DNA from 2 places in the Lysinibacillus sp. FSL K6-0075 genome. Region 2 is predicted to be linked to the other one. Evidence: a T-box and tRNA genes for the amino acid it is inferred to sense, from the RefSeq annotation. Region 2 holds a T-box; the other holds one or more tRNA genes.
The links. The T-box of region 2 lies ahead of tyrS (tyrosine--tRNA ligase). A T-box ahead of a tRNA ligase gene usually reads a tRNA of that ligase, here a tRNA-Tyr.

Region 1 (6,800 bases), 1.1 Mb from region 2:
ATTTGGTATAAAAATATTTATCAGTAATTCTGATGAAATTTCAGCATTTAGCCCTATACCCGTTTCAATATATTCATTAAGACCTGTTTCTTTTTCAATGGAAATTAACGCACCTATTCGACGTTTGGCCATATAACTAACAGATTTCTTCATAGCCTCAATAAGCCTTGTTTGTTCCTCTTCTTCTTGACTAGATGAGCGTTGGAATAGCTTCCCTCGCCCAATTTGTTCCAAACCACGTCTGATTTCCGGTTGAAAAATGATAATAATCGCTAGGAAACCAAACTCAATAACTTGTTGAAGCATCCAGCCAAGTGTTTGTAACCCTAAAAGGTCTGTTGCAATTCGCGCAATAATAATGACGAATATTCCCTTAAGTAATTGGACAGCCTTCGTACCTTTAATGAGGGTTAAGACTTTATAAACAACGTACCAAACGAGCAGTACATCAATGAAGTTAATAACAATATTCACAGGCGTTAAATCCGTGAAATGTTCGATAATTTGCACGTGGCATCCCCCACTTTTCATTACGAATCCATACACATTCAAGTATATCACATTCTTAACAAATGTAACTTTTTTCAAATAAAAAGTCTACTCAGAAGAGTAGACCTTTCAGCCTCTCACGTGCACTATTTTTTAGGACGTATAGAGTGTTATTTAGTTTCTTCTTTTTCCTCAAATGTCATGGCTGTCTTTACAGAATTTTTAATCGTATACCATAACCATTCAAATACTTCGTCAATTTCTTCAATTCTCCCTGAAACTACCGCTGAAGATGCCATATATTGCCCGTTAATCACTGTGACGTTGCCATCAACTTCACCTTCAACAATCAAATCGCCATTTTTCACAACAATATCACCTTTCACCACTTCTCCTTCAGGGACAATCACTGTTTGACCATCAACAACTAAATTAGGTTGCTTGGTCACTGAGAAATGCTGGTCATCCATGAAGCTACCCAATAATGTAGCACTCATAAATAAGCAAAATACTGCTGCTGCCACAAAGAACGGATGCCGGCGAATCCATTTTTGTATACCTACTCGACTTTTTGGTTTTGGTAAACGAGCCATCACTGCTGCTTCAAAATCCGGAGGCGCTGTAATATGGGAAGCACTCTTCACAAAGGCGATTGTTTCACTCAATTCTTGCATCAACTGTTTACAATCATTACATGTATGCAAGTGTTGTTTCAACTCTTGCTCATGCTCACGACTAATGTCACCGTCTAAATAATCATGCATATAGTCTATCATATGCTCTGGACAAGTATTCATGACGCTCCCCCTCCTACAGATTGTTTAATTGCTTACGTAATGCCTCACGTCCGCGGTGAATCCTCGTTTTCACCGTTCCAAGCGGCATATCTAAAATCTCGCTAATCTCTTGTAACGATAACTCTTCTATATATTTCAATACTATAACCGAACGGTATTTATCCGGCAATCGTCCAATTTCATATTGAATGCGATCTTGCAGCTCCATTTGTTCTAACTGCTCCTCTGGTAGCTGGTCGTCTGCTGCGATTTGCGAATACATATCAAGACCTTCTGTACCAGCTACTTCTGCATCTAAATAATAATCCGGTTTCTTTTTTCGAATACGGTCAATGCAGAGGTTTGTCGCTATGCGATAAAGCCACGTCGAAAACTTTCTTTTCTGATCAAATGTATGCAAGTTCATATAAGCACGTACAAAAGCTTCTTGAGCAATGTCTTCAGACTCTTGTTTGTTGCCTAACATTCGATAGCATACTTGGTACAGTTTGTGCTGATAGAGACTCACAATATCGGCAAATGCGTTTTGATCGCCTTTAAGCACTTGTTTTATTCTCTTATTTACTAACGCATCCATTGTGTTAACTTCTCCACCTTTACAACTGTCTTATACTATACGACGCACCGATAAGAAAAGTTTCGTTTTATTTCAATTATAGCAAAAGATTTTTATGCAATGTGGCAACAGGCAATTTTTTGTCAAATTTTCTTTAAACTAGTGTTTCCCCAAATAAAGATCCCATTAATGCAACAGCTACATTTGCTGTCGTATTCTTTTCATCTAAAATAGGATTTACTTCTACAAATTCTGCTGAAGTTACCATCCCTGATTCTTGTAACATTTCCATTGCTAAATGGCTTTCTCGGTACGTAATCCCTCCTGGAACTGGTGTACCAACTCCTGGCGTATAAAGTGGATCTAGTCCGTCTAGATCAAGTGATAAGTGTAAGCCATCAACATTTCGTTCCTTTAAATAAGTAAGTGCATCTTCCATCACACGTGTCATGCCAAGTCGGTCAATCTCATGCATTGTATATACTTTAATTCCTTGTTGACGAATCAATTCACGCTCTCCAGGGTCTACTGAACGAGCTCCAATAATAATAACGTTTTCTGGCTTAATTTTTGGCGCAAAGTTGCGAATTTGGACTAAACGCTCATGTCCTAGCCCAATACTAACTGCTAACGGCATTCCATGTATATTGCCTGAAGGTGTTGTTTCAGGTGTATTTAAATCTGCATGAGCGTCATACCAGATAACACCAAGGTTTTTGTAATGCTCACCTAATCCAGCTAATGTTCCAATAGCAATACTATGATCTCCCCCAAATACGAGTGGGAACTTTTTCTGTTCTACTACTTCATGCACACTATTTGCTAAAGCAGTGCTAACGTCTACAACTTCCTCTAAATTAAGTAACTTTTCATCAACTGCTGCGTCTGCAAGCTTTTGACTAACACGAATATCCCCTTGATCTTGTACCTCGTGTCCGATAGCTTCTAAACGTTCAACAACACCTGCATAGCGAATAGCACTTGGTCCCATATCTACGCCACGGCGTGTTTGTCCATAATCTGTTGGTACTCCAATAATAGAAATATTAAGTTTATTCATGTTTTTATACCCCCTAAAAGTTATAAGACTATTGTAAAGCCTACATACCACTTGGCTCAACTCGACAGAAAGTTGCATATTTATTCAATTGTAAATAGCATAAAAAAATCTCCTACTGTTTTCAGTAAGAGATTAGTTATCTGTAGTTAATATAACACTTTTGAATAATTTTTATTCTAAAAAAGTGAGCCATGAAGGACTCGAACCTTCGACCCTCTGATTAAAAGTCAGATGCTCTACCAACTGAGCTAATGGCTCATAAAAGAAAAAATGGCTGGGGTACTAGGATTCGAACCTAGGCATGACGGAATCAAAATCCGTTGCCTTACCGCTTGGCTATACCCCAATCATTTATAAAACTGGTGGAGGGGGACGGATTCGAACCGCCGAACCCTAAGGAGCGGATTTACAGTCCGCCGCGTTTAGCCACTTCGCTACCCCTCCGAAATAACACAATAAGAATGGTGGAGGATGACGGGCTCGAACCGCCGACCCTCTGCTTGTAAGGCAGATGCTCTCCCAGCTGAGCTAATCCTCCATAGAGACAGGTGTTATATCACAGTTTATTTTCTTTATAAAGCCTATGTTTTAAATGGTGACCCCTACGGGATTCGAACCCGTGTTACCGCCGTGAAAGGGCGGTGTCTTAACCACTTGACCAAGGGGCCATTATTATGTCTTAAACAAGACAAGAATTATAATAACATTTTTAATTCATAATTGCAATACTTTTTTCATAAATTATTTTATGTATTATAGTACTTAAAATAGGGCAAAAAAATGGCTCCGAAGGCAGGACTCGAACCTGCGACAACCTGATTAACAGTCAGGTGCTACTACCAACTGAGCTACTTCGGAACAATGCTATTCACTTTGGTTTTAGACAACCTCTTAAGTACATTTATTATTATAGCAAGCATTATAAATAATGCAAGTCATTTTGTGATAATTTTTATATTTTTTTGTCGAAGTTTGCCTATATATCCATCTGAGAGCATAAATAGTTCTCTATTAAATCTAATATTTCTCTTTAACGTATTAAATATTGTTGCTGTATATTATTGTAATTGTTAAAATAAAAATAGTTTTAAGAATTTTCTATCAAATTTCCCAGGGGAGGAATGTTCAGATGGTATCAAACGATTTAATTGCACCTGAATTTTATAACATCACAGAGGAATTAGAAAAATTTTCGCAAGATAGTGATCGCCAAGCAATACGCTGGTTAAATACACAACAAGAGAGACGTACAGTGTCTTATGTGGAGCTCATTCAAAAAATGAATCAATACGCAAATGCTTTTACGGAGAAGGGGCTTCAAAAAGGCGATCGTGTATTAGTTATTATTCCTCGACTACCGGAAGCCTATTTCGTTTTTCTAGGCTGTTTAAAGGCTGGCATTGTACCTATCTCATGTTCAGAGATGCTGCGTGCAAGTGATTTAGAATATCGGATGGAGCATTCTTCTGCTAGTGCAGTGATTGCATATGAGGCATTTACTAGCGAAGTTGACCAAATTACTTCTTCTGTAGACACATTAAAAAATAAACTAGTCATCGGTGCTGCAAAAGGAGATTGGACTTCTCTAGATGACTTGGCAAGCTCGCAGCCAGCTACATTTACAGCTGTAGCTACTAAACGCGATGATATGGCATTCCTTTCCTATACCTCTGGTACAACTGGTAAACCTAAAGGTGTTGTTCATTCACATGGTTGGGGGTATGCACATATTAGAACAGCGGCTTCAAAATGGCTTTGTGTACGTGAAGGCGATCTAGTGTGGGCAACAGCTGCTCCTGGTTGGCAAAAATGGATTTGGAGTCCTTTTTTATCAACAATCATGCTCGGTGCTACAGCATTCGTCTACCATGGGGGATTCGATGCAAAAACCTATCTTCAATTAATGCAAGATGAAAAAGTAAATGTCCTTTGTTGCACACCGACTGAATACAGAATTATGGCGAAAATCGATAATTTACAAGTCTATAATCTATCATCTCTCCGTAGTGCCGTTTCTGCTGGTGAACCTTTAAATCGCCCAGTGATTGAAACGTTTATGAATCATTTTGGACTCAAAGTACGTGATGGCTATGGACAGACAGAAAACACATTATTAATCGGTACACTCGAAAACACAGAATTACGTCCTGGATCCATGGGTGTTCCAACTCCAGGTAATATTGTACGTATTATCGACAATGAAGGTAACGAAGCACCAGTTGGCGAGGTTGGAGATATTGCTGTTCATAAATCCTCACCAGCTTTATTTAAAGAGTATTATAAAGAACCAGAACGCACACAAGCTGCATTCCGTGGTGATTGGTATATTACAGGTGATCAAGCAAAATGTGATGAAGACGGTTACTTCTGGTTTGAAGGTCGTGGAGATGACATTATTATTTCATCCGGTTATACGATCGGACCATTTGAAGTAGAAGATGCGTTAAACAAACATGAAGCTGTACAAGAGTGTGCAGTAGTAGCTGCTCCAGATGAAATTAGAGGGCATATTGTGAAGGCATTTGTTATCTTACGAGAGGGCTTCAAAGAGCGTGATGAAGAAGAATTAACAAAGGAGCTACAGGAGCATGTTAAAGCGTTAACTGCACCTTATAAATACCCTCGTAGTATCGTCTTTATTGAGGAGTTACCAAAAACGACATCAGGGAAAATTCGCCGTATCGAACTACGAGCTACGCCAGTTCAAACAAGTTAAATATCAAAAACAAGAAGGCACTCCATTGAGGATGCCTTCTTGTTTTATGCGTTTATAAATATTTCTTACCAGAAATCAGCTTAAATAAAAAAAAGCCACTACTGAGTGTATCAGTAGCGACTTTTTGCGCCTAGCGACGTCCTACTCTCACAGGGGGAAGCCCCCAACTACCATCGGCGCTAAAGAGCTTAACTTCCGTGTTCGGTATGGGAACGGGTGTGACCTCTTTGCCATCATCACTAGACATGTATTAAATTGAAAGAATTATTCTTTCAAAACTGGATAAACGTGCATTGAATGTTTCAAACGTTTTGGTTAAGTCCTCGATCGATTAGTATTCGTCAGCTCCATGTGTCACCACACTTCCACCTCGAACCTATCTACCTCATCGTCTTTGAGGGATCTTACTTACTTGCGTAATGGGAAATCTCATCTTGAGGGGGGCTTCATGCTTAGATGCTTTCAGCACTTATCCCGTCCACACATAGCTACCCAGCGATGCCTTTGGCAAGACAACTGGTACACCAGCGGTGTGTCCATCCCGGTCCTCTCGTACTAAGGACAGCTCCTCTCAAATTTCCTACGCCCACGACGGATAGGGACCGAACTGTCTCACGACGTTCTGAACCCAGCTCGCGTACCGCTTTAATGGGCGAACAGCCCAACCCTTGGGACCGACTACAGCCCCAGGATGCGATGAGCCGACATCGAGGTGCCAAACCTCCCCGTCGATGTGGACTCTTGGGGGAGATAAGCCTGTTATCCCCGGGGTAGCTTTTATCCGTTGAGCGATGGCCCTTCCATGCGGAACCACCGGATCACTAAGCCCGTCTTTCGACCCTGCTCGACTTGTAGGTCTCGCAGTCAAGCTCCCTTGTGCCTTTACACTCTACGAATGATTTCCAACCATTCTGAGGGAACCTTTGGGCGCCTCCGTTACCTTTTAGGAGGCGACCGCCCCAGTCAAACTGTCCGCCTGACACTGTCTCCTGCCCCGCTAAGGGGCATGGGTTAGAATTTCAATACAACCAGGGTAGTATCCCACCGACGCCTCCTTCGAAGCTGGCGCTCCGAGATCTCTGGCTCCTACCTATCCTGTACAAGTTGTACCAAAATTCAATATCAGGCTACAGTAAAGCTCCACGGGGTCTTTCCGTCCTGTCGCGGGTAACCTGCATCTTC
Region 2 (6,800 bases):
TTCCATTATTGGAGCCATTGCCGTTGTTACCAGAGCCATCACCGTTATTGGAGCCATTGCCGTTATTACCAGACCCGTTTCCGTTATTGGAACCATTGCCGTTACTACCAGAGCCATTGCCATTATTACCAGACCCGTTGCCATTCCCATTAGTTGATGGCGTTGTAGGTGGTATTGGTTCTTGGTCGTTTTCCTCTGGGTCAGGTTCATTTTCACTACCGCCAGTAGAAACAACATTGGATTGAGGTGATGATAAGCCTGTAATATCTACAGCGACTACTACATAAGCTTGTCCACTAGCAACCGTAATGCTTTGTGTTGATTCTAGTACGGATGTTACAAGCGTATTACCGCCATTCGTAACGTTGTAGATACGATAACCAACAACATCATTCGATGACTCTGACCATGATAATGTAGAGCCATTTACTGAAGCTGAGACAGCTGCTGGTGGGCTGCCATCTGCTGGGAAATCAACAGCTGATACAGATGAATTCGACAATGTTGAATTCTTTGGTAACAGACTAGCAGGGTTACCGCCAAGTCTACCTAACATTCGTTTAATAAAGTCTTGATTAATGCCTGCACCACCTGCTTTGACAAATTCTGTTGGTGTATTTGGCAGGGCATTATAAGTTTTACCTTTAATCGTCACAACACTTGAAGATGCTAAGCTATCATCAGGTTGAGATGGTAAAAATACCTTCGCATTAAATAAATCGGAACGTACAAGACCTGCGCTAGCGCAAGCTGCAGAAGGGGCCATACCGGAAATGCCACAGAATGATGCAGTCACAACATTTTTAGGCGCCTTAAAGCTTGTTGGTGGATCGATTAGCTGAGGGTCCGCATCGTAAACGGCATTCATTAACGTACCCCAAAGCTTATTCACACGAACGCTTGGCTGTAAGTAGGTGTTGTTAAATGCATAAAGTGTACGAGGTTGATCATAACCCATCCAAACACCAAGGGATACATTTGGGTTATAACCAACTAGCCAAACATCTTTATACTCTTGAGAAGTCCCTGTTTTTGCAGCGAAATCAGAAGAGAATTTTAAGGTGTTTCGTGCCATTGTCCCTGTACCTTTAGTAAGAACATCACGTAACATATCTGTCACGATATAGGATGTTTCTGGGCTAAATACTTGAACAGGTTCTACCTCATGTTTGTAAATAATATTTCCTTCTTGGTCTTCGATACGATCAATCATATAGGCATCAATGAATTGACCACCATTTGCAAAAGTAGCAAAGGCATTTGTATTTTCTTCTACAGTAGTCCCTTCACTTAAAGCACCAATACCAGTTGCTAGGTTAGTGAAGTCATCTGGGTGTAATTTTGTGAATCCCATTTTTACTAACAAATCAGCGGGGCGTCTATTAATAATATCATTATATAAACGTAGCGCTGATATGTTTTGAGAGTCTGCTAATGCTTCACGTGCAGGAATAAGTCCTCGCTCATCACTTGTAATATAGTTGCTTGGACTCCATTTACCAATAGAGAATTTCACGTCAACTAATGGGCTACCTGCACCAATAACTCCATATTCTATAGCAGGACCATAAACAAGTAATGGCTTCATTGTAGAACCGTTAGAACGGTAAGCTTGTGTTGCGTGGTTTACTTGAATTGTTTTAAAGTCTCGACCACCGACAAAGCTTAAAATGCGACCTGTGGTATTTTCTATTAAAATACTACCTACCTGTACGGGCATCTCAATATCAATTTCTTCACCAGTAACAGGGTCTTTCCCTTTACCAGTATACGTATGTCCATAATACTGGAAGTCCTTTGCTGCTTTTTGCATCGCATCATACATATCTTTATTAATAGTTGAGTAAATGCGATAGCCCTTAGAACGAACATCACGATCTGCTAAAATCGTATATTTATCCTTTAATTTTTTTTCTGACTTTAAGCGCTCTGGGTCAATCCCATCATCTTTTGCTAGTTTTTCAGCAATAATGTCATTTGCACGAGCTTCAAGCTCATAAGTCAGCCATGGATAACGATCCTCCGCACGCATTTCTGGTCCGCGGAAATCTGCAGCAATATCATAGTTTAACGCTTCATTATATTGCGCATCGTCAATATAACCAGCTTCTTTCATACGATAAAGTACTGTTTTCATACGATCAATACCTGGTTTCAAAGCTTCTTCACTTTTCAGTTCACCTGTATTCGTAAATGGTGTATAAGCAAATGGTGCCTGTGGAATACCAGCTATGTACGCAGCTTGAGGAAGAGACAATTCTTTTGCTTTTACGCCAAAAATCCCTTCAGCAGCTGTTTCAACACCTGCAATATTTCGTCCTGAAGAGTTACGACCATACGGAATAATATTTAAATAAGCCTCTAATATTTCTTCCTTCGTCATAAAATGCTCTAAACGCATCGCCAGTAAAATTTCCTTAGCTTTACGTTCATAGGATACTTCATTTGTTAATACTTGGTTTTTAATAAGCTGTTGGGTAAGTGTAGATCCACCTGTTTGCGTAGCAGAATTTGTGACATCTTGTAATAACCCACGAATAACCGCTTTTGGTACAATTCCGTTATGCTCTCGGAAATATTCATCTTCTGTTGCCAGAACAGCATTCACAACCTCTGGTGCAACATTGCTAAGCGAAGTTTCACGTCGGTCTAAATCTGTCCGCAATTTCCCAATATAAATATCGTTGGCAAAATAAATTTCACTGGTTTCTTCATAACTAAAAATTTGATCGCGCAGCTCTTCTTTTGAGCGTAGCGGTTCTTCTTTTACAAGAGAAGCAAAATAACCAGCTCCAACTGAACCGACAAATACAGTACCAACCAATGCAAAGACTAAAAATAGTAAAAATAAGTTCCAGGTAACACTACCTGAAATACGTAATTTCTTCATCCATTTTTGTTCAAGTAATTCATCGATCTTTGCATTGATTTTTTCAATCCAATCTTTCAATGTATCGACCTCCTAAAATCTTGTCTATTATAGCACATATTGTTTTAGCACGAACATAGTTATTGACTTTGAAAAAGAATCGTATAGAATTATGTTTATAGTTTTCTGGTGATGAAGAGTTTGCAGTAGTGTCTATATTCCCTGTTTAGAGAGCCAGTGGTTGGTGAAAACTGGTCATAATGTAGAGACGAATTACGTGCTTGGAGCTTAGACGTGCGCGCCTGCGATAAAGGCGATTGAATGAAGTGGAAGGTGGATGACATCTTCAAGCTGGGTGGTACCGCGTTAGTTTGCAACTTAACGTCCCTGCATGCAATTGTTTGCGTGTAGGGACTTTTTTTATTTAAAAATGTCCATGCACGTAACGAATTTCAACCATTTTAGGAGGAATGAACATGACAAACGAATTATTACAAGATTTAGAATGGCGTGGTTTGCTCTACCAACAAACAGATGCGGAAGGTATGGCAAAACTATTAGATGAACAATCAGTATCTTTATACTGTGGTGTAGATCCAACAGCTGACTCCATGCATATTGGACATATTGTTCCATTGTTAACACTTCGTCGCTTCCAAAAAGTGGGTCACCGTCCAATTTTACTTGTTGGTGGTGCGACAGGGATGATCGGTGATCCATCTGGTCGTTCAGAAGAGCGTCAATTACAAACGGTAGAGCAAATCGATAAAAACGTTCAAGGAATCCGTAGTCAATTAGAACGTATTTTTGATTTTGCGGAAGATGGCAATGGTGCTCAGCTTGTGAACAATCGTGACTGGATTGGAAACATAAACACAATTGAATTTTTACGTGATTACGGGAAATTAATTAATGTGAACTATATGTTAGCAAAGGATACGATTGCTTCTCGTCTTGACACAGGAATCTCGTTTACAGAGTTTGCCTATACGTTAATTCAAGGTATTGATTACAATCATTTATATAATCACTACAATTGCCGTATTCAAGTAGGTGGCTCTGACCAATGGGGTAATATTACAACAGGTTTAGAGGTTATTCGTAAAACACACGAGGAAGAAACGAAAGCCTTTGGGATTACGATTCCATTAGTAACAAAGGCAGATGGCACAAAGTTTGGTAAAACAGCAGGTGGTGCTGTATGGCTAGATAGTAAGAAAACATCTCCATATGAGTTCTACCAATTCTGGATCAATGCTGCTGATGCAGATGTCATTAAATACTTAAAAATCTTCACGTTCCTTTCTCGTGAAGAAATTGAAGCATTAGCAGTCTCTGTAGAGGAGGAGCCGCATTTACGTAAGGCACAAAAAGCGTTAGCTGAAGAAATGACTCGTTTAATTCATGGTCAAGAGGCATTAGAGCAAGCCATTCGTATTACAGCAGCTTTATTCTCAGGGGATCTAAAAGCACTTTCAGCTGAAGAAATGAAGGATGCTTTTAAAGATGTTCCTTCTATTGAAATGGCTAAAGAGGACAAAAACATTGTTGATCTTCTTGTAGAAGCAGGCATTTCATCTTCAAAACGTCAAGCACGTGAGGACGTATCAAATGGTGCAATTAGTGTAAATGGTGAAAAGGTGACGGATTTAGACTATGTATTCGATGCGAAGGATCGTTTAGAGGATGCATTCAGCATTGTCCGTCGAGGTAAGAAAAAATATCATATGGTGAAATTTGTATAATTTCTATTAGCAAAACCACATTCCCAAAAACGAGGGGATGTGGTTTTTTAATCATAAGAAACTTGGAGGTTTTAATTGCTCATATTCTTTAGGATGCAGTATTTTTGCAAGCTTGATAGCACCTTCAATAAGTCGTGGAGAAGGGCGACAATACAGCCATTCTTCCATTACATGAAGCTGTTCCGATTGAACGGCATGTAGCTCTTTGGCATATGGACGTTTTAATAAATGAGCAGGTTGTATACGCTCAAATGCTACACCAACCCAAGCCATCATGATGTAGTCGGGCTTACGTTCAACAACATCTGTCCAATCAGTTTGAACACTGGCAAGTTCTACATCTTGAAATAGATTGATGCCACCAGCAAGAGCACTAATTTCCGTTAGCCAATTTATTTTCCCAGGAGTAAAAATAGGATTTGGCCACCATTCCCAATAGAGGGTAGGTTTCTTCGGGATGGTTTGTGCAATGGAATGCATTTTTTCGATGGAATGCATATACTCTTCAGCAATGTTCTTTGCTTGTTCTTCCACTTGACAAGCCTTACCGAGGGTTATAAGATCCTGCGCAATTTCCTCTAATGAGTTTGCGTTAAAAATAATATGAGGAATATTTCTTTCTTTTAATGCCTCGATGTTTCTTTCCATACCGGGTACACTCAAGGAAGCCAGGACAAGATCAGGCTGTAATGCCTCTAATGCATCCATATTAATCGATAAATCTGGCCCAAGCTGCGGTAACTCTTTAACCGTTGCTGGCCAATCCGAATAATCATCGACGCCAACGAGCTGGTCTATCAGCCCTAAATAGGCGACTAATTCTGTATTGCTAGGACAAATTGAAATTAAACGCATATCGTTTTCTCCTATTCTTTTTAAGAAAAGTATAGCGAGAGTTTCTAGGATAGACAATGTGTGTATAAAAAAGGTGGAGAAAACATTTGTTTTCTCCACCCATTGTCATAAACTTATAGGAAACCTTCGATTAAGAAAGGACAACTGCTTCGAGTGACTCTTCTTTTTTCACAATAGGTCCCATTGCGTTTGTAATGATTTGTTTGATATCCTCTAGTGTTGCTTTACGAGGGTTCGTCTCAGCACACACATCTAACAATGCATTTTTTGCTAGGATCTCAATATCCTCATCTTTTGCCCCTAATTCACGGAAGCCACTAGGAATATTTAAATCTTGTGATAACTTCTCAATAGCTGTAATAGCCTTTTCAGCGGCATCGCGCTTACTTAAACCTTCCACATTTTCTCCTAATAATTCAGCGATACGAGCAAAGCGCTCTGTACGTGCTGTTACATTGAATCGGCAAACATGTGGCAATAAAATAGCATTGCACACGCCATGCGGTAGATTATAGAAACCGCCCAATTGATGAGCAATTGCATGTACATAGCCAAGTGATGCATTATTAAAGGCCATTCCCGCTAAAAATTGAGCATATACCATTTGTTCACGCGCTTCTATATCAGCTCCATTTGCATAGGCACGTGGTAAAAATTCAGGAATCAGTTGAAGTACTTTTTCAGCACATGCATCTGTAATTGGTGTGGCATTCGTAGAAACGAATGATTCGATGGCATGTGTTAATGCATCAACACCAGTTGCCGCAGTTAGAGCAGGAGGTAAACCAATCATAAGCTCAGGGTCATTAATGGACAGTAATGGTGTTACATGCTTATCAACAATGGCCATTTTCACTTTACGTGCTGTATCTGTAATAATGGTGAAACGAGTCATTTCACTTGCAGTGCCTGCAGTTGTATTGATCGCAATTAATGGCACAAGTGGATTTTGTGATTTATCAACGCCTTCATAATTATGAATGCGTCCACCATTCGAAGCAATAAGTCCGATACCTTTTGCTGCATCGTGTGCGCTGCCTCCTCCAAGAGAAACAATAGAATCGCAGTTTTCAGCATGATACACTGCAATGCCATCTTCAATGTTTTGATCTGTTGGATTTGGTTCTGCTTTAGGGAAAATTGCTACATCAATTCCAGCAGCTGTAATGATATTTGCAATTTGTTCTGAGAGACCTAATTTGTGTAGGCCCTCATCTGTTACGATTAATGTCTTTTTCACTTCTAAATCATTTAAGCGCTTACCAACTTCTTGAATTGCTCCAGGTCCAAATAAGTTTGTTTTCGGCATAACAAATTGCTTTAGAACGTCT

Region 1: it has a tRNA-Tyr gene. The T-box ahead of tyrS (tyrosine--tRNA ligase) is inferred to sense a tRNA for this amino acid. The anticodon was not compared.

What each region holds. Positions count from the first base shown of each region.
Region 1 covers NZ_CP151947.1:4,794,821-4,801,620, forward strand. The annotation lists gene cdaA (diadenylate cyclase CdaA) at 1-510, opposite strand, end outside; gene MHB65_RS24095 (anti-sigma factor) at 660-1,286, opposite strand; gene sigW (RNA polymerase sigma factor SigW) at 1,300-1,863, opposite strand; gene rocF (arginase) at 1,997-2,902, opposite strand; tRNA gene MHB65_RS24110 (tRNA-Lys) at 3,088-3,160, opposite strand; tRNA gene MHB65_RS24115 (tRNA-Gln) at 3,174-3,248, opposite strand; tRNA gene MHB65_RS24120 (tRNA-Tyr) at 3,263-3,346, opposite strand; tRNA gene MHB65_RS24125 (tRNA-Val) at 3,365-3,440, opposite strand; tRNA gene MHB65_RS24130 (tRNA-Glu) at 3,496-3,570, opposite strand; tRNA gene MHB65_RS24135 (tRNA-Asn) at 3,684-3,760, opposite strand; gene MHB65_RS24140 (acyl--CoA ligase) at 4,032-5,618, shown strand; rRNA gene rrf (5S ribosomal RNA) at 5,747-5,862, opposite strand; rRNA gene MHB65_RS24150 (23S ribosomal RNA) at 5,930-6,800, opposite strand, start outside.
Region 2 covers NZ_CP151947.1:3,690,354-3,697,153, reverse strand. The annotation lists gene MHB65_RS18245 (transglycosylase domain-containing protein) at 1-2,950, opposite strand, end outside; T-box leader at 3,053-3,261, shown strand; gene tyrS (tyrosine--tRNA ligase) at 3,346-4,614, shown strand; gene MHB65_RS18235 (cobalamin-binding protein) at 4,666-5,469, opposite strand; gene MHB65_RS18230 (iron-containing alcohol dehydrogenase) at 5,600-6,800, opposite strand, start outside.